2 regions of the Duganella sp. AC917 genome follow, and region 2 is predicted to be linked to the other one. Evidence: riboswitches for the same ligand, from Rfam matches in the RefSeq annotation. Region 2 holds a riboswitch; the other holds the start of a gene.
The links. Region 2 has a riboswitch for glycine ahead of ACZ0BA_RS07165 (D-amino acid dehydrogenase). Riboswitches for the same ligand answer to the same signal wherever they lie in the genome.

Region 1: another riboswitch for glycine. It lies ahead of gcvT (glycine cleavage system aminomethyltransferase GcvT); the one in region 2 lies ahead of ACZ0BA_RS07165 (D-amino acid dehydrogenase).

What each region holds. Positions count from the first base shown of each region.
Region 1 is NZ_OZ409848.1:1,271,500-1,288,812, reverse strand. It holds gene ligA (NAD-dependent DNA ligase LigA) at 1-1,766, opposite strand, end outside; gene ACZ0BA_RS05785 (cell division protein ZipA C-terminal FtsZ-binding domain-containing protein) at 1,781-3,004, opposite strand; gene smc (chromosome segregation protein SMC) at 3,001-6,528, opposite strand; gene ACZ0BA_RS05775 (phosphatase PAP2 family protein) at 6,632-7,150, opposite strand; gene ACZ0BA_RS05770 (LysE family translocator) at 7,475-8,113, shown strand; gene ACZ0BA_RS05765 (methyl-accepting chemotaxis protein) at 8,245-10,122, shown strand; gene ACZ0BA_RS05760 (hypothetical protein) at 10,295-10,489, shown strand; gene ACZ0BA_RS05755 (ATP-dependent Clp protease proteolytic subunit) at 10,555-11,115, opposite strand; glycine riboswitch at 11,255-11,352, shown strand; glycine riboswitch at 11,397-11,522, shown strand; gene gcvT (glycine cleavage system aminomethyltransferase GcvT) at 11,598-12,719, shown strand; gene gcvH (glycine cleavage system protein GcvH) at 12,789-13,169, shown strand; gene gcvP (aminomethyl-transferring glycine dehydrogenase) at 13,173-16,067, shown strand; gene ACZ0BA_RS05735 (hypothetical protein) at 16,177-16,593, shown strand; gene ACZ0BA_RS05730 (methyl-accepting chemotaxis protein) at 16,733-17,313, opposite strand, start outside.
Region 2 is NZ_OZ409848.1:1,603,705-1,617,518, reverse strand. It holds gene ACZ0BA_RS07190 (GNAT family N-acetyltransferase) at 1-93, opposite strand, end outside; gene ACZ0BA_RS07185 (diguanylate cyclase domain-containing protein) at 312-1,862, shown strand; gene ACZ0BA_RS07180 (ribonuclease T2 family protein) at 1,877-2,881, opposite strand; gene ACZ0BA_RS07175 (sensor domain-containing diguanylate cyclase) at 3,090-4,799, shown strand; gene ACZ0BA_RS07170 (DUF1801 domain-containing protein) at 4,885-5,346, shown strand; gene ACZ0BA_RS07165 (D-amino acid dehydrogenase) at 5,353-6,618, opposite strand; glycine riboswitch at 6,668-6,781, opposite strand; glycine riboswitch at 6,782-6,881, opposite strand; gene ACZ0BA_RS07160 (LysR family transcriptional regulator) at 6,887-7,717, shown strand; gene ACZ0BA_RS07155 (ankyrin repeat domain-containing protein) at 7,821-8,354, shown strand; gene ACZ0BA_RS07150 (3-oxoacyl-ACP reductase) at 8,465-9,736, opposite strand; partial or broken gene ACZ0BA_RS07145 (FxDxF family PEP-CTERM protein) at 9,746-9,841, opposite strand; gene ACZ0BA_RS07140 (LTA synthase family protein) at 10,398-12,386, opposite strand; gene ACZ0BA_RS07135 (hypothetical protein) at 12,407-13,249, opposite strand; gene ACZ0BA_RS07130 (hypothetical protein) at 13,268-13,814, opposite strand, start outside.

The sequences.
Region 1 (17,313 bases), 330 kb from region 2:
TTTTTCGGCTCGGCGAAGAATTCGGCGATCGACAACGCCACCGTGCCGCCGATATCGGGCAGCACGCGCAACAGCGCCGCCGGCACACGGCGTATCAGGTCGAAGCGCCCCAGCCACTCGGCCAGCGTTTTGGCGGTCGATTCGCCGACGTGGCGGATGCCGAGCGCGAACAGCAAGCGTTCCAGCGGCGGGTTCTTGCTGGCGGCGATGGCCTCCAGCAGATTGTCGGCCCACTTGGTGGCGACCTTGCCCTTGGCGACAGTCTCCGGCGTGGTGCCATCGCGCTCGTCGGCCAGCCGCTTCATCTCCAGCAGGTCATCGAGTTTGAGCGAATACAGGTCGGCCACGCGCTGCACCTTGCCCCATTCGACCAGGCTGTCGATGTAGCGGTCGCCCAGCCCCTCGATGTCCATCATCTTGCGGCCGGCGAAGTGGCGGATCGCCTCCTTGCGCTGCGCGGAGCAGAACAAACCGCCGGAGCAGCGGGCGATCGCCTCGCCCTCTTCGCGCACAACGTGCGAACCGCACACCGGGCAGGTTTTCGGCAGCTCGTAGATCGCCGGTTCCGGGGTCGGACGCCGCTCCAGCACCACCGCCAGCACTTCCGGGATGACGTCGCCGGCGCGGCGCACGATCACCGTGTCGCCGACCCGCACGTCCTTGCGGCGCACTTCGTCCTCGTTATGCAAAGTGGCGTTGGTGACGTTGACGCCGCCGACGAATACCGATGCCAGACGCGCCACCGGCGTGATCGCGCCGGTGCGGCCGACCTGCACCTCGATCGCCTGCACGGTGGTCAGCGCCTCCTCGGCCGGGAACTTGTGGGCCAGCGCAAAACGCGGCGCGCGCGAGACAAAGCCCAACGTGCGCTGATCCTGCAGCAGATTGGCCTTGTAGACCACGCCGTCGATTTCGTACGGCATGGTCGGACGGGCTTCTCCGATCTGTTTGTAGTACGCCATCAGTCCTTCGTAGCCGCGCACCACCTTGCCCTCCTTGGCCACCGGCAGGCCGAGCGTGCGGTACCAGTCCAGCAAAGCGGAATGCGACTGCGGCATCTCGGCGCCATCGAGCAGGCCGACGCCGTAGCAGAAGAAACTGAGCTTGCGCGCGGAAGTGATGCGCGAATCGAGCTGGCGCAAGCTGCCCGCCGCCGCGTTGCGCGGATTGACGAACTCCTTCTGGCCGGCCTCGCGCTGGCGTGCATTCATGGCGTCGAAATCGGCTTTGAACATCAGCACTTCGCCGCGCACATCGAGGATGGCGGGCGGATTCGGTGTCTTGAGGCGTAGCGGAATGCTGCGGATGGTGCGGATATTGGCCGTCACATCCTCGCCGGTGTAGCCGTCGCCACGCGTGGCCGCTTGCACCAGCAGGCCGTTTTCGTAGCGCAGGTTGATGGCCAGGCCGTCGTATTTCACCTCGGCCGCGTATTCGACGGCGCCGGCGGCGTCCAGGCCCTCGCGCACGCGGCGGTCGAAGTTTTCGACATCCTCGTCGGCGAAGCCGTTATTCAACGACAGCATCGGCACCGAGTGCGTGACCTGGTCGAACTGCGGCAGCGGCGCCGCGCCCACTCGTTGGGTCGGCGAGTCGGGAAGCGCCAGCTCCGGATGCTCCAGCTCCAGCGCCTGCAATTCCATAAACAGCTTGTCGTACTCCGCGTCCGGTATGGTGGGCGCGTCCTCCACATGATAGGCGTGCAGGTGCCGGTTCAGCTCAGCGCTCAGCGATTCGATCCGCGCCTTGTAATCCACTTCAGTCATTGCTACTTCCAGAATCAGCTAAACAAACGCAGTGCGCGGGTGGAACCGGCCGGGATGTCGGCCTCGTTCATCTCGGTGTAAAAGTCCTGTACCTGCGTGGCGATCTCGCCCAGCGCGGCATCGGTCAACGGCTGGTTGTAGTCGTCGACGATGGTGCCGTCCAGGCGACCCATCAGCGACTTGGCGCAGGCGACCATGGCGCCGAAGCCGTCGCGCGCCGGCGCCACGCATGGCACGTCCAGCAGCAAAGTAAGGCGCGAGGTGGTTTCCTCGGCCAGCGTGACGTTGGTCGACAGCGAGAACAGGAAACCGCCGTCACCGTCGGGCATGACGAAGCGGCCATCCGGACGCACGTCGAAGCCCTGCTTTTCCAGCGCGCCGATCAGCGTCGAAATCGCCCACGGCGCACCGTTCGATTGCAGGTTGACGCCCAGCTGCGCGTCGTGGCCGGCGACGAAGCGGTGCAGATTGCGCGCCTCGGCCATCACTTCGATCATGTCCGGGATTTCCGGCTCGGCGCCGATTTCGTCGGCCATCGCGCGCAGGCGCGTGACCAGTTCCGAGTATTCCAGCTCATTCAGAGCGGTGCTGCGGCTGGCCAGTTGCACGCCGCCTTGCAGCTTGGTGTACACGCCGCCATGGACGATCGGTTCCCAGTCGCCGCTGACGGCCAGGCCGATGTAGTGCACCGGCTTGTTGCCGACCATGCGCAGGGTTTGCAGCACCGGCAGCAGCTTGTCGCCGCGCGCCGCGCCTTCCAGCGCCAGCGGCAGCAGGCAATCGATCAACGGATCGACCAGCGCGGTGGCCTGTTCGGCGGCGGCTGCCGAGGCGGCGTTGGCGCGCGCGATCAGCGCCGCTTCGGCGGCCTCGTTCGACGACGACCGATCGATGGCATCGCTGGTGAATTCGCCGGCGACAGCACCCAGCGACGACGCAGCGGCGGAAGCTTCGCCACCCGCCACGACCGGCGCGCTGGTGTCGGCGTCCAGCGAGAAGCTCGGCTCCTGACGCGGTCCGCCCACCGGATCGACGCGCGGTTCGATGCGCGGTTCGGGACGCGGCTCCTGGCGCGCGGCCGGCGTCTCGCCGGTGCGCATCAGCACATCGTCGTGATCGGTCCCGAAGGCGCGTTCGACGCTCTTCTTGGCCTTGTATTCCTGGATTTTGTTGTAAGTGAATACACCGGCGACGAATACGCCGGCGATCCCGATCAAACTCATTTGAAGGTCTGTCATGCTGCTTGTGCCTCTGAAGCGAAATTGGCGGCGGATTGCATATCCACCGCCACGATGCGCGATACGCCCTGCTCCTGCATCGTCACACCGATTAGTTGATTGGCCATCTCCATCGCAATCTTATTGTGCGAGATGAAGAGGAATTGGGTATGGTCGGACATGCGTTTGACCATCCGGCAGAATCGTTCGGTATTGGCGTCGTCCAGCGGCGCGTCGACCTCGTCGAGCAGGCAGAACGGCGCCGGGTTGAGCCGGAACATCGAGAACACCAGCGCGGTCGCCGTCAGCGCTTTTTCGCCGCCGGACAGCAGGTGGATGGTGGCGTTCTTTTTGCCCGGCGGCTGCGCCATGACCTGCACGCCGGAGTCGAGGATTTCATCGCCGGTCATGATCAACTTGGCCTGCCCCCCGCCGAACAGGATCGGGAACAGCTCCGAGAAGTGTCCGTTGACGCGATCGAAGGTGTCTTGCAGCAGATCGCGCGTTTCCTTGTCGATGCGCGCGATGGCGTCTTCCAGCGTGTTGATCGCCTCGTTCAAGTCGGCGTTTTGCGAATCGAGGAAGTTCTTGCGCTCGGACGCCGTCGCCAGCTCGTCCAGCGCCGCCAGATTGACAGCGCCCAGCAGCGAGATCGCATTGGTCAGGCGCGTCACCTCGCCCTGCAGATACGAAGCTTTCATATCCGGATGCAGCTTCTCGGCCAGCGCCGCCTCGTCGGCATGCACTTCGGCCAGCTGCGCGGCGAACTGCTCCTGGTTCAGGCGCGCGGCCTGCTCCTTGAGCTGCATTTCCATGATTCTGTCGCGTTGCGGTTGCAGCGCGCGCTCGGTCGACATGCGCCCTTCCTCGAACTGGCGCAGTTGCTGCGTGATCTGGTCGAGTTCATGACGAGCGTCCGACAGCGCCTTCTCCTGGTCGGTGCGGCGGTCCAGCAGGTCTTGCAGGCCGTCGTTGGCAGAGCCGGATTCCATCGTCGCCAGTTCATGCTGGCCCGCTTCCAGGCTTTGCGTCACCTGGGCCACCTGCGCGGTCGCGGTGGCGATCGAACGGCGCAATTCCTCGATCTTGTTGCGCTGGGATTTCTCGGCGAACTGCGCCTCCTGCGCGGCGCGCTCCAGATCGCGCAAGGCTTCGCGGGCGTCGGCCAGGCGCTGCTCCTTTTCCAGGAAGACCGTCTGGCCGTCCTCGTGGTCGCCCTGCAGGTTGCCGAGCTCCATATCGAGCTGCTCGAACTTTTCCTCGGACTCCATCTTGATCTGGGTCTGTTCTTCTTCCTGCGCGGCGATTTCGGCCAGGTCGGTTTCGATCTGGTTGCTGCGCTGATTGAAGCGCGCCTCGATCTCGGACAATTTGACGACGTCGAGCTGCAAGGTATGCACCGACTGCTGCAGGCTTTGCAGCTTGGCGCGGTACTCGGTCAGGCGGCGCGTGTGTTCCGATAGCGCCGCCTCCGCGCGCACCGAACGGGCGCGCGCCTCGTCGGCCAGCATCTGCTGCGCGCGCAACTGCTTGGTGATGTTCTCGATTTCCTGCTGCCGCCCCAGCATGCCGTCCTGCTCCGAATCGGCGGCGTAGAAACGCACGCTGTTCTGCGTGACGACGTGACCCTGGCGGGTGACGAAGTAGCCGCCGGCGGGCAGTTTGGCGCGTTCGGCGAAGGCCTCGGCCGCATCCTCGGCGTGGTAGGCATTGTGCAGCCAATCCTGCAGTAACCCACGCAGCGACGGGTCGTTGAGCTTCAGCAGATTCAGGAGCGGCTTCAGGCCCGCCGCTTCCAGCGGCGCCGGCGGCACCGCCGTCGATGGCGCGAACAGCGCCAGCTTGGCCGGCGGCGCGTCGCCGAAGAAGGCCTTCGCCCATTCGATGTTCGACATTTGCAGCGCCGAGGTGCGCTCGCGCAGCACCGATTCCAGCGCCGTCTCCCAGCCAGATTCGATATGCAGTTTTTGCCACAGGCGCGGCAAGGAATCCAGCTCGTGCTTTTGCAGCCATGGCGTCACCTTGCCCTGGGTTTGCACGCGCTCCTGCAATTGGCGCAGCGCGTTCAGGCGCGCTTCCAGCTGGGCGTTGGCGGCGGTCTCGGTGTTGACCTGCTGCTGCGCGGCCTGGCGTTCTTCCTCAAGGCGCGGCTGCTGCTCCAGCGCCTCCTCCAACAGGAAGCTTTGCTCTTCCAGCGCCTGCTGCTTTTCCTCCAGCTGCATGCGCATATTGGTCAGATGCGCGCTGTCGGGCAAACTCAAGCCACTCTTTTCCTGCTGCAGGCGCTCGCGCCGCACGGCCAGGCCGTTAAGGATGTTGTTGGCGTTGCGCTGGTGCGCCGACTCCAACTCAAGCTGCTGCTGCGCCTGCATGATGCGGGCGCGCGATTCGGTGCTCTTGGTCTGCGCCTCGCGCCATTGCTGCTCCAGCATCGGCAGCGACTCGCCTTTTTGCTCGGCCATCATCTGCGATTGCTCGACCCTGGCCGACAACTCTTCTAGCGTGAATTCGGCCTCCTCGATCTGGCCACTGTACTCGGTGGCCTGATGTTGCCACTGGTCGCGCTGCGCGGTCAGCGCGGCCAACTGCGATTGCAGGCGCCCGCGCGATTCGATAACGAACTTGATCTGCGCTTCCAGGCTGCCGATTTCGGCGTTGGTCTGATACAGGCTGCCCTGCGCCGTGTGCAGGCGGTCGCCGGCGGCGAAGTGTGCCTGGCGCATGTGCTCCAGGGTCAGTTCGACGTTGCGCAGCTTCGCGGTCTGTTCCTCCAGATCGTTCTGCGCCTGTTCCACCTCGCGGAAGTATTTTTTCTGCTCGTTTTCCGCCTCGATCTTACGCAACAGCCAAAGCAGCTTTTGCTTCTCTTCCTGGTCCGACTGCAGCTGGTGGAACTTGGTCGCGACGGCGGCCTGCCCTTCCAGCTTTTCCAGGTTCGAATTGAGCTCGCGCAGGATGTCTTCCACGCGCAGCAGGTTTTCGCGTGTGTCGTGCAGGCGGTTTTCGGTTTCCCGGCGGCGTTCCTTGTACTTGGACACGCCCGCCGCCTCCTCCAGGAACACGCGCAGTTCCTCGGGGCGCGATTCGATGATACGGCTGATCATGCCCTGGCCGATAATCGCGTAGGCGCGCGGACCGAGACCGGTGCCGAGGAAGATGTCCTGGATGTCGCGCCGGCGTACCGGCTGGCCGTTGATGTAGTAGGTCGAAGTGCCGTCGCGCGTCAAGGTGCGCTTGACGGCGATCTCCGCATACTGGCCCCACTGGCCGGCGGCCTTGCCGTCATTGTTGTCGAAGACCAGTTCGACGGACGCCCGGCCGGCCGGCTTGCGGTGGGTCGAGCCGTTGAAGATAACGTCCTGCATCGATTCGCCGCGCAGCTCCGACGCCTTCGATTCACCCAGCACCCAACGCACGGCATCGATGATATTCGACTTGCCGCAACCATTCGGTCCCACCACGCCAACCAGCTGGCCCGGCACCTGGAAATTGGTGGGATCAACGAAAGACTTGAATCCCGACAATTTAATGGAAGATAGACGCACGTGATTATCTGGGCTATGGGCTGTAAAAGATCACAATAATACCATTTAGCGCATTAAATAAGGGTGTAAAGCAGGTCTGCATGCGCCACGGCCAGGCTATGCCCTACTCGTGTCCGCGATGTTTGGACTGGGCCCACATGGCGCGGGTATAAGGCTGGTCGCGGCCGGAGATTGACAACGCGGCCTGGGTGATCCATTGCTCGGCGGGCACTGGCTCGACGCGCGGAGCGATCAGCACGATCGGCAGGCACAGCACGACCAGCATGCGGCTAAGCGCCCAATGACGCTCGGTGCTGGCGTAACGAATGAAGATGCCGGCGATCACCAACCCCAGAATGCTGCCGGTGACCGATTCCGAGACCGAGTGTGCCAGCACCGGCACGCGCGAGATGGAGATCAGGATGGCGAAGACGACACCGGCGGCGGTTGCCGCGTACTTGGCGCGGCTGCTGGAGCTCCGAAAAGCGAGGAAGGCGGCCACCGGATACACCGCTGCGGAACGCATCGCATGGCCGCTAAAGCCTGCGAACTCGACCGACTCGACGCCGATACCCCAGCCAACGAAAGCCATCTTGGTCACGACCACCAGCGCCATGCCGATACCGAACAACAGCGCCCACATCCACGACAGCCGCCAGGACTTGCCCGCAAGTAGCCAAACGCCGATCGCAATGCCTATCGGTCCTGTTATCGCCAAACTACCCGCTACGCTTAGAGCATGCCACCACATCATCCAATCACCGCCTTTCAATTTTTTGCACTGCACCATCATTAAAACACACCCAGCAGTACTTGACCGAACAATTGCTGCGCACCAACTCTTCTATGCCAAAAGATAAGCATGCAAAGAGCGTGCCGGAGGCAGAGGAAACGCCCCGTCAGCAGCCTCCGACGACCCGTGGCATACTGTTGCTCCTGCTCACTGTTGTTTGATCGGACACGCTTTATGACACTCTCGACCTGGCTGCTGTTTCTTTCCGTCTCCCTCGCTGCCGCCTTCAGCCCGGGACCGGGTGTATTAATGGCCATTTCGACGGCCACCACCCAAGGCGCGGGACGCGCATTGTATAGCTCCCTGGGCAATGCGCTGGGCGTATTTATCGTCGCCACCACCGCTGTGGCCGGCCTTGGGCTCGTGCTCAAGACATCGGCGCTGGCGTTTGGCGCGCTCAAGGTGGCCGGTGCGGCCTATCTGATCTATCTGGGCATCAAAACCTGGCGCCAGGCGTCGAAGGCCCCGGCGCCGGTCGACGACAGCGCGGCGTCGATGCCGCTCGCGCAGGCCAGCCGCTGGAGCACTTTCCGCTCGGGGCTGCTGGTGGCGGTCAGCAATCCCAAGGCGATCCTGTTCTTCACCGCCGTGTTCCCGCAATTCATGCCGCCGGACCACATCGACCCGATGCGCTTCCTGCTGCTGACGTCGACCTTCACCGCTTGCACCCTGCTGTCGCACTTCTTCTATGTGGCGTGCGCGTCGTGGATGAAGCGCCGGGTACGCCAGAGCGCGGCCCGCTCGCGCTTTACCAAGCGCACCACAGGCGCGTTGTTCATCGGCATGGGTGGCGCGCTGCTGACCGTGAAGTAATTATTCCCCCGCTTTCCCGATTCCAACAGGTGCCTTGACGAGGCGCAATGAACGAGTGTGGACTTTGCTTACCATCATTATCTGGTCAGCCCGCCCCGCTCCGCCGTTGCACGCCTCCACCAAGGACACCTATGAAATTCCTGCACAACCTGGAAACTTCCAGCAAGCTGTCGATCGCGTTTGCCACCGTGCTGATCCTGACCGCGCTGCTCGGCCTGGGTTCGCTCACGCGCATGGGCGCCATCAACGACGCGTCAACGCAATTGTCTGGCAGCTGGCTGCCGCAGACCATGGCCGTGCTATCGCTCAAAAACGATTTGCAGGAACTACGCAAGCTGGAGCACGTCGTCGTCAGCGACAAGGGCAGCATCGAAGGTTCCGAGCAAAAACTGACGGTCGCTTTGTCGACCTTCCATGACAATGCGGATCGGCTCGGCAGAACCGTGAACGACGCCAATATCAAGGCGGAAGCAGTCGAATTACAACGCATGGCGTCCGCCTATCTGGCCGAGCACCGCAAAATGATGGCCTTGGCCAACGAAGGCAAGAAGGACGAGGCGGTCGCGGTGCTCAAGGGCTCTTCGCTGCCGGCGTTCGACGCCACGAACGGCCAACTGGACAAATTGCTGTCCAGTAACATGGCAGGCAGCCAGCAGGCCGCGCGCGGCGCCGACCAGACCTATGCCGTCGCCCGTGTCGGCACGCTGGCCATGCTGGGCACGGCGATCGGCTTCGGCGTGCTGCTGGCGATGTGGCTGGCGCGTTCGATCTCGACACCGTTGCAGCAGGTGATGCTGGTGGCGCAGCGCATTGCCGATGGCGACCTGAGCACCCGCATCGAGGTCCGCTCGATCAATGAAACCGGCAAGCTGCTGCAAGCGATGCAGCACATGAACGACAGTTTGATGACGATGATCGCCCAGGTTCAAAGCGGCGCGCGGGCGATCGGCCAGGCCTCGGCCGAGATCGCCGACGGCAATCTGGACCTGTCGAGTCGCACCGAGCAACAGGCCGCGTCGCTGGAGGAAACCGCCTCGTCGATGGAACAGCTGACGGCCACCGTCAAGCAAAACGCCGAGCACGCGGTACAGGCCAATAAGCTGGCCGTCTCCGCATCGGCGGTCGCGGTACGCGGCGGCAACGATGTCGATCAGGTGGTCGGTACGATGGCGTCGATCAACGACAGCTCGAAGAAGATCGCGGAAATCATCGACGTCATCGACGGCATTGCTTTCCAGACCAACATCCTGGCCCTGAACGCGGCGGTCGAAGCGGCCCGCGCCGGCGAGCAAGGCCGTGGCTTCGCGGTGGTCGCCTCCGAGGTGCGCAACCTGGCCCAGCGCAGCGCGGCGGCCGCCAAGGAGATCAAAAGCCTGATCGACGATTCGGTCGACAAGGTCGTGCGCGGCACCCAACTGGCCGACCAGGCGCGCCTGACGATGGACGAGGTGGTGGGCAGCGTCCAGCGGGTTACCGGGCTGATCGGAGAGATCGCCGACGCCAGCGCCGAGCAGACCGCCGGGCTGGAGCAGGTCAACCAGGCGATCGCGGCGATGGATCAGGCGACCCAGCAGAACGCCGCGCTGGTCGAGCAGGCGGCGGCGGCCGCATCGTCGATGCGCGATGAAACGGGCAAGCTGAACGAGGCGATCGGCGCGTTTGCCATGCACGACGGCGGTTACCGGGACGCCCGGGCGCTGCCGTCCGGCGCCGTCGGCAGAACAGGCGCGGCCGATAGCGCGAACCGCGACGAAGCGCCGCCCGCCAGCGCAAGCGCCGCCGACCTCCGTGAGCGGACCCCGCCAGCATTGCCGTCGCCGGAAAAGCGCCCTACCACGCCGCGTCGACCAAGCGCCAACACCGCCCCCGCCAGCAGTCCCGCCGCCAACGCCAAGGCGGGCACCGCCGCGCGTGCCAAGGCCGGCGCGAGCGCGCGCACAAGCACCACAAGCGGGCTGGGCAAAGCCTCCGGCAAGCTCAGCAATGAGGTCGAATGGGAAGAGTTTTAATGCCAAGTGCGAGGCATGGTCCTACAGCCCGCCAAGACGCGTTCCGATAGCAAGTGCCTGAACGAAAACGCATCATTGCTGCACCAGAAATGCGCGCGCTGCCCAGCAGTGATCCGATCAGCACGGCGCTTTTTTGGCGAGTACGTTCTTTCACTTTCGCAAAGGAATTAAAATGAACTCGAATCAAAAAGGCGGCAGCAGCAAGCAAGGCGGCAACCAGGGCAGCAGCAAGCAATCGGGCGACAAAGGTTCGTCGGGCGGTTCGCGCTCCGGCAACCAGGGCGGCACCCACGAGCAACATGTTGAAGCCGGCCGCCAGAGCCACAAAAACGACGGCAACAAGCAGTCCGGCAACAAAAACCGCTGATCGGGCTGCACCCGATAGCGGCATCGGCGGCGCCTTCATGGCGCCGCTCGCCTTTCAGCGGGCGGTCAGATATTGGCCACGCGCTGTCCGCGCGGCGGCACGAAATCCTTGACCGCGTTGACCATCCCCACCGCCACCCCCTCGGCAGCAGTCAGGTGCAGGTCGGAATAGGCGTGCGTGCGCCAATGCTCTTCGGACAGTTGTACGTGTTCGCGCAGGATCTGCTCGGTGCGCGCGTCGTCGGCCTGCAAGCCTTCGACGATGATGCGCAGCGCATCCGGCCGGGCGCCGTGCGGCGCGCTGGCATGCGACTTGTGCACCATGAAACGTGCCGTGTCGCTGGCATAACGCTCCTCGCCGGACAGGAACAGGATCACCGCGATCGACGCCACGGCGCCGGCGTTGTAGGTGATGATTTTAATCGGCAACTTGCTCAGGTAGTTGTACAGGCAGATGCCGTCGCTGACATAGCCACCATTGGACTGGATCAGGATGTGGGCGGTGGTGATGCGGTCCTCGGTCATATCGGCAACGGCGTCGAAGACACGACGCACCATGTCACTGTTGACGTCGCCGGACAAAGTGAACCACGCGTGGCCCTCGTAGGAATTTGGATCTTGGCTCATGTGTGGGCTCTCGAATAAGTGTCATTTATTCTAGCAAATAGTTGTTTATACGGCGTTTTTATTGTTCTCCATTCGTGCGCGCCTCAGATTCGCCCCTGGCCCCAAGATTGACATTCAGGCCCTTCTGACATATATTCCCGAGTCTTGATCGGGAGAGGGTTGCGGGCGGAAACGCCAACGCGGCCGCCGAAGGGGCACTACCCAAAAACTCTCAGGCAAAAGGACCGATCAAGGGACCGGCGCGGCCGACGTGGATACCATTATCACGGCGGGATGCCAACTGGTCCAACTCTGGAGAGCGGTCGCGGCACACGCCGGCGACCCACCGAAGGGGCGCACGGGAATGGGGTCCGACAGCGGTCGGCTCGTCCCGTAATCTCTCAGGTACCAAGGACAGAGGGGTCTGCGATCATTGTGGAAACAGCTTTTTAGCCGTTCCTTGTATGTTCTGTTAACCCCTTTTCGATATGGACCGAGGAATTATGACGCTCAAAGCCACCCCACTCAATAACGCACACCGTGCCGCCGGCGCCAAGATGGTCGATTTCGGCGGTTGGGACATGCCCGTCAACTACGGATCGCAGATCGAAGAACACAACGCCGTGCGCACCGACGTCGGCATGTTCGACGTCGCCCACATGTGCGTGGTCGACCTCAAGGGCGCCAACGTGCGCGCCTTCCTGCGCGGCCTGCTGGCCAACAACGTCGACAAGCTGCAGGTGTCGGGCAAGGCGCTGTACTCGTGCATGCTGAACCCGCAAGGCTTCGTCATCGACGACCTGATCGTCTACTTCATCGACGAAAGCTGGTTCCGCCTGGTCGTCAACGCCGGCACCGCTGAAAAAGACGTGGCGTGGATGCAGGCGCAGAACTCCGCCACCAACAGCGGCGTGACGATCACCCAGCGCAGGGATGGCGATAATGCCATGGCGCTGATCGCCGTGCAGGGCCCGAACGCCCGTGCCAAGGTGTGGGAAGTGATACCCGAATCGAAGGCCGGCACCGCCGAGATGAAACCATTTAACGTCGCCTTCGCGCACAGCGCCGCCTTTGGCGAGGCGATGATCGCCCGCACCGGCTACACCGGCGAAGACGGCTTCGAGATCGGCGTCGCCGCCGACCAGGCCGAGAAGCTGTGGAATGCGCTGACCGCCGCCGGCGTCAAGCCGGCCGGCTTGGGCGCGCGCGACACGCTGCGCCTGGAAGCCGGCATGAACCTCTACGGCCAGGACATGGACGAAACCGTCAACCCGCTCGACGCCGGCCTGGCCTGGACCATCGACCTGGTGTCCGAGCGCGACTTCATCGGCAAGGCAGCGCTGCAAGCGATGGGCCAGAACGCCCAGTTCGTCGGCTTGATCCTGCGCGAAAAAGGCGGCGTGCTGCGCGCCCACCAAAAGGTGATCGTGGCCGGCACCGACGCCGTCGGCGAGATCACCAGCGGCACCTTCAGCCCGACCATGCAGCAGGCGATCGCCTTGGCGCGCGTGCCCAACGGCGTGGCCGTCGGCGACACCGTGCACGTCGAGATCCGCGACAAGAAGCTGGCCGCCTCGGTGGTCAAGCTGCCTTTCGTCCGCAACGGTAAAATCCTTGCCGCTTAATTGATTTAGTATCTGCGTTCGCACCCCGTTTAGTACCCCGACCCCGACCCTACCCCTCTGGAGCCTTACATGAATATTCCTGCTGACCTGAAGTACACCGAATCCCACGAATGGGTACGCGCTGAGTCGGACGGCACCGTCACCGTCGGCATCACCGAGTACGCGCAGGACGCGCTGGGCGATATCGTCTTTGTCGAGCTGCCAAAGGTCGGCAAGAGCTACGCCGCCGGCGACGACGCCGCCGTGGTGGAATCGGTCAAGGCGGCCAGCGACATCTACGCGCCGGTGTCGGGTGAAGTCATCGCCGTCAACGAAGACGTGGCCAGCGCACCGGAATCGATCAACACCGACGCCTACGCCGCCTGGTTGTTCAAGATCAAGCCGGCCGACGCCAGCGCGATCGACGGCCTGCTCGATGCAGCAGCTTATGGCAAGACCACTGAAGCGTAAATTATGACCCGTTCAAGCCTGACCCAACTCGAAGCACGCGATGCTTTCATCGCACGCCACATCGGCCCCGACGCCGCAGAACAGCAAGCCATGCTGGATGTCCTCGGCTACGCCTCGCGCGCAGCCCTGATCGACACCATCGTCCCTGCCAACATCCGCAACAAGGCCACGCTGCCGCTGGGCGCGTACACGCAGCCGATGCCGGAGCAGGAGGCGCTGAACAAGCTGAAGAAAATCGCCAGCAAGAACAAGGTCCTGAAGTCGATGATCGGCCAGGGCTACTACAACACGCTGACTCCGGGCGTGGTGCTGCGCAATATCTTCGAAAACCCGGCCTGGTACACCGCGTACACGCCGTACCAGCCGGAGATCTCGCAAGGCCGCCTGGAAGCGATCCTGAACTTCCAGCAAACCATCACCGACCTGACCGGCATGGGCATCGCCAACGCGTCGATGCTGGACGAAGGCACTGCCGCCGCCGAAGCGATGACCCTGATCCAGCGCGTGGGCAAGTCGAAGTCGAACGTGTTCTACGTCGCCGACGACGTGCTGCCGCAAACGCGCGAAGTGATCGAAACCCGCGCCAAGCCGCTGGGCATCGAAGTCAAGGGCTTCCACCCGGCCGAATTGTCCGGCATCGGTGAAGCCTTCGGCGTGCTGCTGCAGTACCCCGGCGTCAACGGCGTGGTGCGCGACTACAAGGCCGATGTCGAGACGATCAAGGCCAAGGGTACGATGGTGGTTGTCGCCGCCGACCTGCTGGCGCTGACCATGCTCACGCCACCTGGCGAATGGGGCGCGGACGTCGTCGTCGGCAACAGCCAGCGCTTCGGCGTACCGCTGGGCTTTGGCGGCCCGCACGCCGGCTACCTGTCGACCCGCGACGAATTCAAACGCAGCATGTCCGGCCGCCTGGTCGGCGTCACCATCGACGCCCAGGGCAACAAGGCCTATCGTCTGGCGCTGCAAACCCGCGAGCAGCACATCCGCCGCGAAAAAGCCACCTCCAACATCTGCACCGCGCAAGTGCTGCTAGCGGTGATGGCGTCGATGTACGCCGTCTACCACGGTCCTAAAGGCCTGCTGCAGATCGCCCAACGCGTGCACCGCTACACCGGCGTGCTCGCTGCTAACCTGAAGACGCTCGGCTACACCGTCACCAACGACAGCTTCTTCGACACGCTGACCATCTCCACCGCCAACGCCGAGCAGCTGCACGCGTCGGCCCACTCGCACGGCGTCAACCTGCGCGTGATCGACGCCTCGCACGTCGGCGTCTCGCTCGACGAGACCACCACGCGCGAAGACATCGCGCTGCTGTGGACCGTGTTCGCCCACCCGGTCGGCGGCCCGGCCCACGGCCCGGATTTCGACACCGTCGAAGCGGCCGTCGCCGAGTCGTTCCCGGCATCGCTGGCGCGTTCGAGCGAGTACCTGACGCACCCGGTGTTCAACCGCTACCACTCTGAAACCGAAATGCTGCGCTACCTGCGCAGCCTGGCGGACAAGGACCTGGCGCTGGACCGCACCATGATACCGCTCGGTTCGTGCACCATGAAGCTTAACGCCACCAGCGAAATGATTCCGGTCACCTGGCCCGAGTTCTCCAACATCCACCCGTTCGCGCCGGACAGCCAGACCGTCGGCTACCGCGAAATGATCGGCCAGCTGGAAGAGATGCTGTGCGCGGTGACCGGCTACGCCGCCATCTCGCTGCAGCCCAACGCCGGCTCGCAGGGCGAGTACGCCGGTCTGCTGGTGATCCAGGCCTACCACCAGTCGCGTGGCGAAGGCCATCGCAACATCTGCCTGATTCCATCGTCGGCGCACGGCACCAACCCGGCATCGGCCAACATGGTCGGCATGCAGGTGGTGGTCACCGCCTGCGACGCCAACGGCAACGTCGACCTGGCCGATTTGAAGGCCAAGGCCGAACTGCACTCGAAGAACCTGGCCGCCGTCATGGTGACCTACCCTTCGACCCACGGCGTGTTCGAGGAAGGCATCCAGGAGCTGTGCGAGATCGTTCATAGCCACGGCGGCCAGGTCTACATCGACGGCGCCAACATGAACGCGCTGGTCGGCGTGGCCGCTCCGGGCGCGTTCGGCGGCGACGTCTCGCACCTGAACCTGCACAAGACCTTCTGCATTCCGCACGGCGGCGGCGGTCCTGGCGTCGGCCCGATCGGCGTTGGCGCGCACCTGGCCAAGTTCCTGCCGAACCAGCGTTCGAACGGCTATATCCGCGACAACGCCGGTATCGGCTCGGTCAGCGCCGCGCCGTATGGTTCGGCCAGCATCCTGCCGATTTCGTGGATGTACATCGCGATGATGGGCGCCGAAGGCCTGACCGCCGCCACCGAAACCGCGATCCTGAGCGCCAACTACATCGCGCGCCGCCTGTCGCCGCACTACCCGGTACTGTACTCGGGCCACGACGGCCTGGTGGCGCACGAGTGCATCATCGACCTGCGCCAGCTGCAGGACGCGACCGGCATCAGCAACGAAGATGTCGCCAAGCGCCTGATGGACTTCGGCTTCCACGCGCCGACCATGAGCTTCCCGGTGCCGGGCACCTTGATGATCGAGCCGACCGAAAGCGAATCGAAGGCCGAGATGGACCGCTTCATCGACGCCATGATCGCCATTCGCGGCGAGATCGCCAAAGTGGAAAGCGGCGAGTTCGACAAGCTGGACAACCCGCTCAAGTTCGCGCCGCACACCGCCGAGGTGCTGACGGCCGACAAGTGGGAGCGCAAGTACAGCCGCGAAGTGGCGGCCTACCCTGTGCCGTCGCTGCGCAAGCAGAAGTACTGGCCGCCGGTCGGCCGCGCCGACAACGTCTACGGCGACCGTAACCTGTTCTGCGGCTGCGCGCCGATGAGCGACTACGAGTAACGACTGCTCGCGCGGCATGCCGCGAGAGCCAAAAAAGCAGGCGAACCTCGCGGTTCCGCCTGCTTTTTTCGTTATAAGATAGATATTTTCCATATCCGGGAGCTAAACGATGCATCCAGTATCTTTGCCACGCCTGTATTTGCTGAGGGCCGTCTATCTGATCATTGCCGTGGGCTTGGGCGTGGTCGTGTGGCCGGGGATTATTCATCATGACAAGCCGTGGGAATTGATGCAGGGTTTCGTCAACTGCATGCTGGCCGCTTTCGGATTGCTGTGCGCGGTCGGTGTGCGTTATCCGCTGCGCATGCTGCCCGTGCTGCTGTGGGAGCTCGTGTGGAAAACGCTGTGGCTGGCCATTGTCGCGCTGCCGGCGTGGCGCGCGGGGGCGCTCGACCAGGCGATGATGGAGAACGTGTTCGCCTGCCTGCTGGTGGTGATGATACCGATCGCCATGCCGTGGGGGTATTTCGTCGACAACTACGTGAAGCGCCCGGGTGATCGCTGGCGCGGTGCGGTCGGGGGTTGAAGGTGGCGCGGTGGCGACGCATGCATGGCGGATTACGCTTCGCTAATCCGCTCTACGTGGTTCAGACTATATTTGGCTCCGCCACCGCGGTGCATGAGACGCGATAGACCCCACGATCCGCAACACCCCACGCGTGTGCTCAATGCCTAATCGACGCCAGCCGCAGGCGCACTACCCGCGGCGAGCCCGGTTGCTGGGGTCTGGTCGGCTCCTGCCCTTCTTCCAGCTTGAACATCGCCACCGCCTCCGACAAATTGAGCGCCTGGCGCTGCAACCCGGTGGACGCCGCTGCCGCCTGGCGCACCAGCGCCAGGTTCTGCTGCGTCACCTGGTCCATTTCCAGGATCGCCATGTGCGCGCCCTGCAAGCCCTCGGCCTGCTCGGCGCTGGCTTCGCTGATCTGGCCGATGATGTCGCCCACCTGCTGCACCGACGACACGATCTCCGCCATGCTGTCGCCGGCCGCCTTGGCCGAGCGCTGCGCCAGATTGAGCACCTCGCTGGCCACCTGCGCGAACGCCTCGCCCTGGGCGCCGGCGCGCGCCGCCTCCACCGCCGCGTTCAAGGCCACCAGGTTGGTCTGGAACGCCAGCCCGTCGATGACGCCGACGATGTCCACCACCTTGCGCGAACTGCCGCGTATCGACGCCATCGTCACCACCAGCCGCTGCACCACGCCGCCGCCACGCAGCGCGAAGTTGGTGGCGCAGCGCACCAGCT
Region 2 (13,814 bases):
CTCGTAGAGCGCGGTCGAGTTGGCGATCGCGTCGTTGAAGATGGCGAGAATGGCGGGCGCATGGCGCTCTTCGGTACAGCTGACGAGTTGCATTGAGGCTCCGAAATAATGGCTTGGTTTGAGACTGGTCAACATGATAGACGATAAATCTCAAGCCCTCCAAGGCCCTTCCCTGCCATCTAAACATTTTCGTACAGAAAATAAAAACAAAGGGATAGACTGGCTTACCGATGCACTTTCCATATTGCAATATTACGAAAAGAGGGAAATCGCGCCTCACTAAAAATAATGACAGCGAGGTAGCATCAATCATGAAATTAGCTCATGCGCCTTCTATTCGAACCAGGCTGATCTGGCTGGTGGTTGCGTGCATCGTTCCGGCGTCGCTGATGGTCGTCAGGATGATCGCCTCCGACTACGAGCTTGCGCGCGCCGCCTTCATCCGCAGCGCCATGACGGCCGCCCACGCCAACGCGATGTCGATCGATAAGGAATTTGCCGTCATCGAATCGACGCTGAAGGCACTCGCCACCTCCCCCAGCCTGATCGGCGACGACCTCAAACCATTTTACGAGCAGGCGCGCGCCATTTGCGCCAACCAGGATATTTTCACCATCGTGCTCGAAGACGGCACGGGGCAGCAACTGATCAACACCTTCAAGCCCTATGGCAGCGCGCTGCCCAGCGCCAGCATCGACCGCTTGTTCACCTATATGCAGGACAACGACACCACCGCTATTTCGCGCGTGTTCATGGGCCCCGTCTCCAAGCGTTATATCGTCTCGGTGGGCATCCCGGTCACCAGAAAAACCACCGGCTTCCACGCGCTCAGCGCGGTGGTGACGGTGGAGCGCTTCGGCACCATCCTCAAACAGCAGCAATATCCCGAACACTGGATCACCACCATCCTCGATAACGCGGGCACGGTGGTCGCGCGCACCAGCGACATGCAGCGCTACGTCGGACAGCAAGCGATTCCCGAGGTGCTGGAACGGCTGCAGGAGCAGGCGGAAGGCGTTTTCGAAACCAAAACACTTGACGGCAAGCCTATCTTGGCCGTGCTGGCCAAAGCCAGCAATTCGCAATGGACAGTGGCCATCGGTATCCCCATCGAGGTGTTGAATGCCCAGCTGCTCAGCAAACTGTGGACGCTTGTGCTGTCGACCGTCCTCCTGCTGGGCGGTGGCCTGCTGTTCGCCTGGCACATCGGCAACCGCATCAGCCGCTCGATCCGCGACCTGGTGGCGCCGGCGCTCGCGCTGGGCGCCGGCGACAGCATCGAGCCGGCCACCTACGGCCTGCGCGAGGCGAACGAGGTCGGACAGGCGCTGGTCAAGGCCTCCAGAATGCACGCGCTGGCCAAGCACCAGGCCACGCACGACCCGCTGACCGGCCTGGCCAACCGCGCCATGTTCACCGAGTTCCTGGCGCGCCAGCTGAATCTCAGCGAGCGCAATCAGGAATCGATGGCGGTGCTGTATCTGGATCTGGACAACTTCAAATTCATCAACGACACCTACGGCCACGGCGCCGGCGACGAGCTATTGAAAGACGCCGCCGGCCGCCTGCGCGCCGAACTGCGTAAATCCGACATGGCGGCACGGCTGGGGGGCGACGAATTCGCGGTGGTGCTGGTCGCCAGCGGCGAGGACGACGCGGCCGGCGTCGTCGAAAAACTCTCGCACCGCCTGGCCATGCCCTACGCGATAGACGGGCATGAACTGCTGGCCGCCGCCAGCATCGGCGTGGCCATGTATCCGCAGTCGGCCAGCACCGCCGACGGCTTGATCGCGCTCGCCGACGATGCCATGTACAAGTGCAAGGCGCAGCGCAAAAAGGCGCGCGCCGTCACCATCGACTGAAGCCGGGCGTCCGGTCAATCCCGGCCGGCGTCTTCCACATACACCTCGTCGCCGCAGCCCACCGCGCGGGTGCCTGCCCGCGCGGCGCTACCGACCATTTGCTTCAGCTCACCGTCGGTGCGGAATTCGAGCGGCAACGTCACGCGGATCTCCTGCAGATATTTACGCTGCGTGCAAATCAGCGTGATGCTGTCGGCCACCTGGGCGCCATAACTTGCCTTGACCCGTTCGAAGAAATCGTTGACGCGGAACGACTTGCCCACACTGCCCAACACGATCTTGCCTACTTCCGAATCGTTCACCACCTTCACTGCCGATACGGCCTTGATGAAATAGTCGTCCGGCGACAGCGCCTGGCATTTGCCATGCTTGTTCCACTCGTAGGCACCGAAGGTGCGCTCGTAGAAGAAGTTGGGCATCCACGGTGCGATCTTGTCGATGGTTTCCTGCTTCAGCGAAAACTGCTCGCCCTGGCAGCTGCCGTAGTTGGTGCCGCACTCCTTCCGGTTCGGCCATAGGCCATGCAGGTTCAGGTTCTTGGCCTCCAGCTTGCCGCCGTTCATGGCGTCGCATTCCGGCTTTTTGCCGTTGTACTTAACGTGTTCGCAAAAACCCGGCTGCCAGGTGATCGCCAGCAGATAGCTGTCCTGCTTGTTGGCGACGTTGCACGAGGCGCCGGAGGCGGCGGCTGCCGCACTTTCGCGCCCGCGCTGCGCCTTGCTCGGCTTGTCGCTCAACTCCGGCGTGCCACATTCCTTGCGCACCCAACGCAATGCGGGCGTGGCGCCCGGTACCTCGACCCGGATCCAGTCGTAATCGACCTTGTTGATTTCGCGCACCGTGTACTCGGTGCCGGGCACGATCTTCTGCGCGCCCGGATTGCTTTGTTTGGCGAAGGACGAGAATGCCTCGCAGCTCTTGGTGGCGGTGAAACTGCCATTGGCCGACTCGCTGGCGCTGCAATTGAATGCGGTAAAAACCAGCAACAAGGCGGCTAAGGGGACTGACTGGCGGGGCATAACGGCTCCTGATGAACGAAATGCCAATATCTTAGCGGACTTTCTTGATAAAAGGCATGCGAGCTCATCAGCAAATCCACCGACTTTTGCGGCCGTGGTGTGGCGGCGGCACGACGAATAGGGCCGTAGGATCGAACCATGGACGAACTTGCTTTGCGACACAATATTTTCGCTCCATCATGGGGCATGCAAACCAGACGGCAACGACATGATTTCTAATGAAACCCGTATCAAGTGGCTAGCTTTCGTTCTACTCGTCTTCATGGGCGGCGTCGGCACGCTCCCGTTCCTGACCAACCGCAGCGTCCAGCACACCATGACACAGCTGAAAGCCACCTCGGCCAAAGAGAGCCACTATCAATCGATACTGGCGCTGTTGGTGGACGCCGAGACGGGGCAGCGCGGCTTCATCCTGACGGGCAAGGAGGAATTTTTGCACCCGTACCATGCGGCGGTGGGCATGATCGAGCCGCTGCGGGCCAACCTGTCGGAAGAAAGCACCGACCCGGGTGAGCGCGAGGCGCTCGCCAAGATCAAGGTGACGATGGACCGCAAACTCGCCCTGCTGGCCGAAACCATCCAGCTGCGTCGCGAGCAGGGATTCGCCGCCGCAGAAAAGGTGGTCGCGACCGGCGCCGGCCGCACGCAGATGGAAATGCTGCGCAACCTCATCGGCGACCGGCTGTCGTCGCTGTCGGTCCACCGCAACGCGTTGCGCGACAAACTGACCCGGGAAGCGCGTAACGCCATGTACATCAGCGCCGCGGTCAATATCGCCGAGATGATACTGCTCGGCGTGGCGCTGCTGGTGGGCCTGCGCTCGCTGCGCGCGCGCGACCAGGCGCAAACGCTGGCGGCGGAAAACACCGAGGCGTTGCGCCGCGCAGCCGCCGCATCGGCGCTGCGCAACGAGCAGTTGGCGATGAGCGCCGAGATGCTGCACGCGCTCGAGTGCGTCGCCACCGTCGAGGAAGCCTCGCTGATCGTCTCGACCTTCTGCCGCAAGCTGGTGCCGGGCGTATCGGGCAGCCTGTATTTGTACCGCAATTCGCGCGACATCCTCGAGCGCAAGGCCCAGTGGGGCGAGCTGGCCGACGATGCGGACGCCATGGAGCCGTCGCAATGCTGGGCGGTGCGGCGCGGCGCGGTCCACTTTTACGGCGGCGACGGCGATCTGCGCTGCCAGCACGGCAGCGCCGGCCACAGCGGCGCAGGCCCGCGCGTGTGCCTGCCGCTGGTCACCCAGGATGCCGTGCTCGGATGCCTGACCTTGCATGCCGCGCCCGAACAGCATGACATCTTCGAGCGCCAGCGCGAACTGCTGGCTACGCTCAGCGAAGAAATCTCCATGTCGCTCAGTAACATCAAGCTGCGCGAGACGCTGCGCCTGCAATCGATCATCGATCCGCTGACCGAACTCTACAACCGCCGCTACATGGACGAGACGCTGCGCCGCGAGCTGATACGCGCGCAGCGCAGCGGCAAGCCGCTATCGATCATCGTGCTCGACTTGGACCACTTCAAGCGCACCAACGATACTTACGGCCACGACGGCGGCGACGCCGTCCTCAAGCGGGTGGCGCAAGTGTTGTTGGCCAACGTGCGCGAATGCGACGTGGTGTGCCGCTTTGGCGGCGAAGAGATGGTGATCCTGCTGCCCGATTGCGCCGTCGAGCTGGCGGCCGAACGCGCCGGCATCGTGCGCGGCCAGATCGAGGCGCTGCAAGTGTCCCACGGCGGCCAGACCGTTCATACCACGGCGTCGTTCGGCGCGGCGGGATACCCGGCTCACGGCGTCGACGCCACGGCGCTGTTCCAGGCCGCCGACCGCGCGCTGTACCAGGCCAAGCACAATGGGCGCAACCGGGTCGTCATCGCCAACGCTTCGCCTGCGTTGCGGGACGCGCTGACCTCCTGACAGGCGTCAATGCCTATTTCGTCGGCGCGCGCACAAAAATAACGTATCCTTGACCGACAAACAAGCCGTCAATGGAGATAACGTCATGGCCAGCAAACCAGCCGCCAAGGCCTTGGAAACCGCGCCGTCCACTGCCAGTCACACGACGCCGGTCCGGCTATCGGGCGGCAACCCGCAAATCCCCAAAGGCTACGGCGACGCGCCGGTGCAAGCCTATATCGCCGCCATGCCGGCCTGGAAAAGCGATCTGGGTCGCCGGCTCGACGACATCATCGGCCGTACCGTCCCCGCCGTCAACAAGGCCGTCAAATGGAACACGCCGCTGTACGGCATGGCGGACCAGGGCTGGTTCCTCGGTTTTCACTGCTATAACAAGTACCTCAAGGTGACCTTCTTCAACGGCGGCTTTCTCGATCCGCTGCCGCCGGGCGCCTCCAAGACCCCCGGCGTGCGCCATCTCGACATCCGCGAGGACGAGCCGCTCGACGAAGCGCAATTTGCCGAATGGGTCAGCCAGGCGAGCCTGCTGCCCGGCTACCGGATGTGACCTTCGCTACGCCACGCGCGCCAGCGCCACCGGCGACGGCCGCCCCGCTGCGCTTTCGGAAGCGCTCAAAATTGTATCGGCGATGATATCGGCGGTCGCCGCCGACAAGGTCCAGCCCAGGTGCCCGTGGCCGGTGTTGTAGAACACCGTCGGCGCCTTGCCGCGACCGACGCGCGGCATCAGGTTGGGCATCATCGGCCGCAGTCCGGCCCACGGCGTCACGCTGCGCGTGCTCACTCCGGGGAAGCACTGCTGCACCCACTTCACCAACGGCGCGATGCGGTCGGCGCGGATATCGCGATTGAAACCGTTGAATTCGGCCGTACCGGCCACGCGGAAGCGGTCGTCGCCCAGCCGGCTGGTCACCAGTTTGGTCTCATCGTCGAGCAGGCTGACGGTGGGCGCGGCGGCCTGGCTGGCGGCGTCGTTCAGGTGGACGGTGATCGAATAACCCTTGACCGGATAAACGTTGACGCGGTCGCCCAGCATGGCCGCCATCGCGCGGCTGGCGGTGCCGGCGCACACCACCACCGCGTCGTAGCGCGTGGTGTCGCTGAAACCGTCCTCCTCGACCGTGATGCTCACGCCGCCGGCGTCCGCCCGCATGGCCGTCACGTGCTGGCCGAAGCGCAGTTCGGCGCCCAGCCGCTGCGCCGCCCGCGCCAGCCCGGTGGTGAACTTGTGGATGTCTCCGGTGCTGTCGCTGACGGTGTAGTGGCCGCCGTAGTAGTCGCCGCGCAGCGCCGGCTCGATGGCGCGCATCTCCTCGGGCGTGACGGCGCGGCGCGACAGGCCGCCTTCCATTAACAGCTTGGACACTCCGGCGGCGTGTTCGAATCCCGCGCGGTCGCGGTAGATGTGCAGGATGCCTTCGCGCTTGAGGTCGAACTCGATGCCCTCGTCCCTGGCCCACTGGAACAGGTGCTCGCGCGCAGCCAGCGCCAGCTGCGCGGTCGCGACGGTGTTGTCGCGGTAGTGCGGCATGGCGGCGATGAATTCGGCGAACCACGACAGCTTGTGCCAACTCGGTTTGGGATTGACCAGCAACGGCGCGTCGTTCTTCAGCATCCACTTCAGGCCTTTGGCGATGGTGGAGCGATGGTTCCAGACTTCCGCGTTGGACGCGGACAGCTGGCCGCCGTTGGCAAACGAGGTCTCCATCGCCGCGTAGCGATGGCGCTCCAGCAGGGTGACGGAAAAGCCGCGTTTGGCGAGTGCGTACGCGGTGCTGACGCCGGTGATGCCGCCGCCGATGATTGCTATGGTTTTCATGCAGGACTCCAGACCGTCAAAGGGGATGGTCTCGGCGCACATGCGCAAAGACACCCCCTCTGTTCTGGACCTGAGAGATTCACGCCGCGCCGCGATGGCGGCAGCGCTTGCTCCTTCGGTGCGGGTGGACGACGTCCAAGTCCTGCCGCTCTTCAGAGTTTAAAGTGCTGTATCGGTCCTTTTGCCTGAGAGTTTCCGGGGCGGTTGCTCCTTCGGCGCTGTTCTGCAGGCATGCCTGGAACAGTCTCTCCCGATACGGCGGTGGCTTTTGGCCACAACGGCGCCAAGCTTACCTGAAAAAATCCGGCATGACCATCCCCGCGTCGCCCGCCTAGGGCATGGCGGTGATGGTGTAGCCGCCGTCGACCAGTACATTCTGCCCACGCTGAGCCACTCGCTGCGCACCCTGGAGCAACGGCTCGGCGTGCGGCTGCTCAACCGCACCACCCGCTCCGTCTCCGTGACCGAGACCGGCCAGGCCCTGCTGGCGCAGGTGGCGCCGGCATTCTCGCGCATCACCAGCGCAATCGAGGACGTCAACAGCTTCCGCGACTGGCCGCAGGGCACGGTGCGCCTCAATTCCTCGCTGCTGGGTGCGAAGATGGCGCTGGCGTCGCATCTGGGCGGGTTGGCGGCGGCCTACCCCGACATTACGCTTGAGGTGGCGATCAACGACGGTTTCGTCGACATCGCGCGCGACGGCTACGACGCCGGCATCCGCCTGGGCGAGAGCGTGGAGCAGGACATGAGTGCGGTGCGCGTGACGCCAGATCTGCGGCTGGCCATCGTCGCCTCGCCGGCCTACCTGGCGCGCCACGCGGCACCGCTCACGCCACACCAATTGACCGGACACAATTGCATCGGCTACCGCGAGATCGCCAGCGGCAACTTGTGCCGCTGGGAATTTGAAAAGGAAGGACGGCCGCTGACGGCGCAGGTGTCCGGCTCCATGATCCTGGGCACGCCGGAATTGATGGTGGACGCCGCACTGGCCGGCGTTGGCCAGGCGAGCGCGATCGACAGCACCGTCGCGGGCCACCTGGCGGAGGGACGGCTGGTGCGGGTGCTGGCCGATTTCGCCGGCGAACTGGCAATATAGACATTTGCATGACGACTCTGGCTTGCGCGTGCGACAGCGTACATCGCTTAAAATTGAATCTAGTCATATTTACGTCTCAGAACAATTTTTATGAAAGCTCGACATGGCAGAGAATGAAAAAGCGGCGGCGCCAGCCCCGGTGATGGATGCGGAAACACTGGAATTCATCCGCGGCGTGTTCACTTTGGTACGCGAAGGCGACGCCGAACGTCTGGCCGGCATGGTGGCCAAGGGCTTGCCGGTCAGTTTCCGCAATGAAAAGGGCGACAGCCTGATCATGCTCGCCAGCTATCACGGCCACCTGGACACGGCACGCGTGCTGCTCGAAGCCGGCGCCGATCCGAACGTACCCAACGATCAGGGACAAACGCCGCTGGCTGGCGTCGCCTACAAAGGCTACCTGGACATCGCCGAGCTGCTGCTGGCGCACGGCGCCGATATCGAAGGCGCCAGTCCGGACGGCAAAACGCCGCTGATGATGGCCGCCATGTTCAACCGAACCGACATCCTCAAGCTGCTGATCGAGCGCGGCGCGGCCGTCGACGCGGTCGACAGCCGGGGCATGACCGCGATCTCGCTGGCGCAGACCATGGGGGCGAAGGATACCGCCGCCCTGCTGGCCGACAAAAACCCGTAAGCCACGTCGTGCTCGCCGTGCGCTGGCTCACGCCCCTATCAGGCCCTGCCCGCAAACCCGCAGCGTCTCGCCGCTGATGCCGAACGCGGCGGGGGTGGCCAGGAAGGTGATCAGTTCCGCCACATCGCGTGGTTGGCCGCTCTGCTTGACGGAGTCAGGCGTCGGCCAATCTCGCGCACGAACATCGGCATGGCAGCGGTCATCGGCGTATCGATAAAGCCAGGCGCGACAGCGTTGATGCAAATGCCGCGCGGCGCCAGCAATGGCGCCTGCGCTGCGACATAGCCGATCAACGCGGCCTTGGACGCCGCGTAGTTGGTCTGTCCGAAATTGCCCGCCACGCCGCTGACGGACGACAGGCAGACAATGCGGCCGTCGTCGCGTAGCACGCCGCCCTCCAGGAATCGCTGGTCGATCGCCATCACGGCGGCCAGGTTCACCTGCATCACCAGATCCCACGAATGTTGCTGCATATTGGCCAGTGTGCGGTCGCGCGTGATGCCGGCGTTGTGGACCACGATGTCGACACCGCCGAAACGTTCGAGCAGAAAGGCGGCGAGGCGCTCTGCAGTCTCCGGCGCCGCGATATCGGCGACAAAGGGAGCAGCGGCAAAACGCTCGCAAGCCTTGTGCAACTCGTCGGCCGCGGACTGCACGTCAAGCGCGACCACGGTGGCGCCCTCCTGCGCCAGCCGCTCCACCACGGCCAGGCCGATGCCACGGGCCGCACCGGTCACCAACGCGACTTTGCCGGACAACACCTGCGTCGACGGCATGGCGGTTGGTGCGGCCACGCCCGCCGTCAAATGGAAGGCCTGGCCGGTCACATAGGTTGTTCGTTCGCCGCAGAAGAAGCGCAGCGGGCCGTCGAGCCGGTCGAGCGCATTGCGGCCCACATAGCCGAGATTGACGGTGATGCCTTTGGCGCCGGTCTCCTTTGCCAGCGACCGCGCGAAGCCTTCGATGCCACGCGCGACGGCAGCGGCGACAGGCGTCGTCGCCGCGCCGGGATCGGCCGCCAGTATCAGCACGCGGCCATTGCGAACCAGCTGCCGCACGACCGGATGGAAGCCGTCGTACAACGCCCGGTAGTCCTGTGGCGTCTCGCAGCCCGTCGCGTCCATCGCCACGATGTCGAGCGCTCCAGCACCAACAGCGGTCGCGTCCAGCGCAGCCGCACCGGCGCGGGCAAAGGCCGCAGCCATGGCCTCGGCTGCGTAGCCGCCTGGGGTGCGGCATAACAAAATGCGCTTGCGTTCGAACGGCAGGACCGCGTACGGCCCCGCCTCCCGCGCCAGCGGCACCGGGTTGGGCAGGCCGATGGCCCTGACGATCGCGCCTGTGAGCGGATTGGCGTTCAGGCGCATTAACAAATCAGGCATGATCGGCAATCAGGCCTGTCTGCGCCGACGCGCCACCGCGCCAAGCAGGCCCAAACCGGCAAACAGCATCGCATACGTCTCAGGCTCGGGAACGGCGCTGACGGCGGTCAGCCGCCAGCGGGACAAGGTCCCTTCCGCAGTGACGGAATAAATCTCGCTGCTCTTGAAGCCGCGTGTCGATTCCAGCCAGCTGAAATCGGCTCCGGGCCCGCTACGCTGGGTAAAGTAGTTGACATCGTAGCTGCCCGGAAAAAGGCCATCCGAGAACGAGAAATTATTCTGCAGGCCGGTAAAAGAAACCACCGGATCATTATGCCAACGCGTCCCGTCGAAGCGGGCCGCGAGCAGCGAACCGCTGCCGGCGAAATCGACACCATTGATCTTGACAAAAATGTTCGACAGACCGGTGACCAGGTTGCCGTTCGCCGTGCCATCGAGCCTGCCGGTGACTTGCGTGCTGTCGGCGAAGGTGTAAGAAAAGTCGAACGTGGCCGCGTGGGCGGAGGCGGTTACAAGCATGGCGGCCAGCACGGCCAGCCCTAGTGGTTTTTTCATCGCGTAGCCTCGTCGGAAGGGTTAAATTTTAAATACTTTCATATAATATATGATTACTTAAAAGAAAACCCCTCCCTGTTGCCAAACATGCGCCCACTCGGTGGTTTTACTTTGGCAATTTGTAGCGCTGCTCGCGATACAAGATCGACGGCAGCACCACGTGCGACATGGCCTTGTCCACCAGTTGCGGATCGGCCGGTGTGGAACTGGTGGTCAGCGTCTTGGTGGCGGCGTCGTACTGGCCGCGCAACGGCTCCTGGCCCGGACGCAGGATCGTCGCGGACGAACCCTCAAGCCACGCGAAATAGTTATCGAACTGGATCAACGCCCTGCCCGGGGTGTCGCTGTCACGCGCCAAGTCGCGGCCAATCATCGGGTGCTCGCTCGATATGCCCATCAGCGAGAGCATCGTCGGCGCCAGATCGATCTGGCTGGCGATGGTCTTGATGACCTTGGGCTGGATGTCCGCACCCATGATCAAGCCCGGGATATGGAATTTATTGATCGGCACCAGGCTATCGCCATAGACCCGGTTGTCGTGGTCGGCGACGATCAGGAACACGGTGTCCTTCCAGTAGGCTTCCTTCTTGGCTTGCGCGATGAAGCGGCCCAACGCGTAGTCGGCGTACTTGACGGCGTTGTTGACGGTCTGCTTCTCGGTGTCGTGCAACTGGATGCGGCCGTCGGGGAACTGGAACGGCTCGTGGTTGGACGAGGTGAAGATCAAACTGAAGAACGGCTTGTTGGCCGCGTGCAGCGTCTTCAGGCGCTCCAGCGATTTGTCGAACAAGTCCTCGTCGGAAGCGCCCCAGCTGCCTTCGAACACCGGCTTCATGTCGCGCCGGTCGACCACCTTCTGGAAGCCGTTACCGGTGAAGAAACCACGCATATTGTCGAAGTGGGCTTCGCCGCCGTAGACGAATTCGGTGTGGTAGCCCTGCTTGCCCAGGCCCAGCGCCAGGGTGTAGAAGTTCTGCTGCGCCAGCGACAGCTTGACCACGCTGCGCGCCGGGGTCGGGCCGTAGCCGGCAACCACCGCCTCGATGCCGCGCACCGAGCGCGTGCCGGTTGCGTACAGCTGCTCGAACCACCAGCCTTCCTTCTTCAATTTTTCCAGCTCGGGCGTGACCGGCACGCCGCCGAGCGATTCGACAAACGTCGCGCCCAGGCTTTCCTCGAGCACGATGACCAGGTTGAGCGGGCGCTCGCGCTGGGCGGTCGCGACCTGCTTGTGCAAGGTCGGGAACTCGGTGGACGTGAACTGCGCGTCCTTGAGCCACGGCGCGCTCTTGACAACCTGGAAGACCTTCTCGCGCGGGTACTTGCCGTAGATTTCGGAGGAATTGGCTTCCTTGCTCATCGAGCTCAGTGCGTCGAACACCGACCACGCAGAATTGATGATGAGCGAATTGACCATCGAATCGCCGGTCAGCGCGAACAGCGCCGGGTTGGCCGGACGGTGCGCGGTGGTCGAACGGATCTGCACGAATACCAGCACCACCAGCAGCGGCCACACCAGCAGCAGTTTCAGCGGACGCCAAACGGTCATGTTGGCCGAGGCGGCCTTGAGCAGCCGGTAAAGTCCCACGCCCAACAAAATGGTGCAGACGACGCCCAGCACCAGGGCGATGCGGAAGCCGTTCCACAGCGTGGCGATGACTTCCTGCGGATACGACAGGTATTCGATGAACAGGCGGTTCGGCCGCACGTCGAACTGCATGATGAACTGCGGCGTGGACACTTCCATGAACACGATGAAGATCAGCGCGAACGTGGCCCAGCCGACCGAAAACAGACGCCACAGGCGCTGCGTGCGCCGGTGCGCCAGCAATGGCGACAGCACCAAGGGGATGGCCAGGAAATAGCCGAGCAGGATCAGGTCGGCCCGCACACCCTGCACGAAGATCCGCAGCGGGATGCCGGTCGGCGCCACCCTGCTCCACTGCCAGGCGACCAGTCCGGCGCGCGACAGCGAGAGGATGAGCAGCCCGAGCAGAAGCAATTGCAGCAGGCTGGAGAAAGGACCGGCCCAGGCGGTCAACCTTTCAAGCTTCGCCGCGCAGCGGTTCAGCAGGCTATTCGAACGTGGTGTCATGTCAGTTCCTGTGCGGCGGTTCAGTCGGCGCTGACGCCGGCGGCGATCGGATGCGACGCCATATACTGGGGAGCGCCCGCACCGGCGCTCATCAGCCACGCCGTGAACAGCAGGAACACCACCACCATCGCGAACAAGGTCGATACGCGGCGGCTGTCTGCAGGCTGCTCAAACACCGGGCGCTTGCCGTAGCCGACGCCGATGAAGTAGGCGGCGAACACCGTTGTCATGTAATGGACTGCGCCGAACATCTCGCCCAGTTCGCCCTTGCGCGGGTGATCGATCACCAGGTGCGACACGGCCACCAGGGCGATGTAGATCACCGACGCCGACAATGGCGGCAGGTACAGGCCGAAGCGCTCGACGAACTCGCGCACGCCAGGACGCTTGCGGGCCAGCAGCGGCAGGATGATGTTGTGGGTCAGGCCGACGATGGCGATCACCTTCAGCAGCACGGCCTTGTGCAGGCTGGCGTTGCCGACCGCGAGGTTGTGCAGATTGGTCTCGGACTGACGGTTATGGGTCAGGAAGTATTCGGGCGTGACGATGTGCAGGATGCGCTGGAACCAGCTGATTTCCTCCAGCGCGGCAAGCGCCACCAGCGCCGTCAGGCCGACAAAGGCCAGCAGTTGCAGGTTCACCTTCGGCGTACGCTGCCATTGCTCGACCGCGAGGAAGCCGAGCATGCCGGCGGTGACGGTAAAGCTCAGGAACTGCATCCATTCGACGATGCCGTCCTCCACCAGCAAGCGCCAGATCGCGGTCTGGTCTCCCTTCCACAGGATCGCCAGCAGCATCACGAAGATGTTGATGAGGACCCCGACCGCGATCACCGGGTGGACGTACCACTTGTTCTTTGCCATGCATTACTCCATTGCTGATTAAATTTGTTCGTTGCCTGCCGCGTGCGCGAGCACCGGTTCCGAGATGGGCGATGCTTCAGGTTCGGCCAGCGGCGCGACCAGATCGGCGCGTCGCGCCGCACGCTGACGGACCATGGCCACCACCGTCGACCCCAGCGCCCACGACCACAGCAGCGGGTCGAGCAACGCATCCCACAGGTTGCCGGAAGGCAGGCGCAGCACCGAGAACAGCAACACGGCCACCAGCAACGCCGCGGCGCCGGCCACGGCGCGACCACGCAGAATGGCGACCGCGCAGGCGATGGCGACCGCGCAAGCGATCAACGGTGCGATGATAGCGCCGAAGCCGCCCGCGTAAATCCCCAGCGCCAGCACGCCAAAGGCGTCAAGATACAGCACCAGGCCGGCCAAGACCAGCGGCAGCGCCAGCGCCGGCGCCATGACCAGCCGGACCGGTCGGCCCTGCCAGCGCGCGAACAGCGACACCAGGCTGTAACCGACCAGCAGCGCGCTCGGATACTGGAACACCAGCGTCAGCCAGTAGGCCGGCGACGCCGCGTCGGGT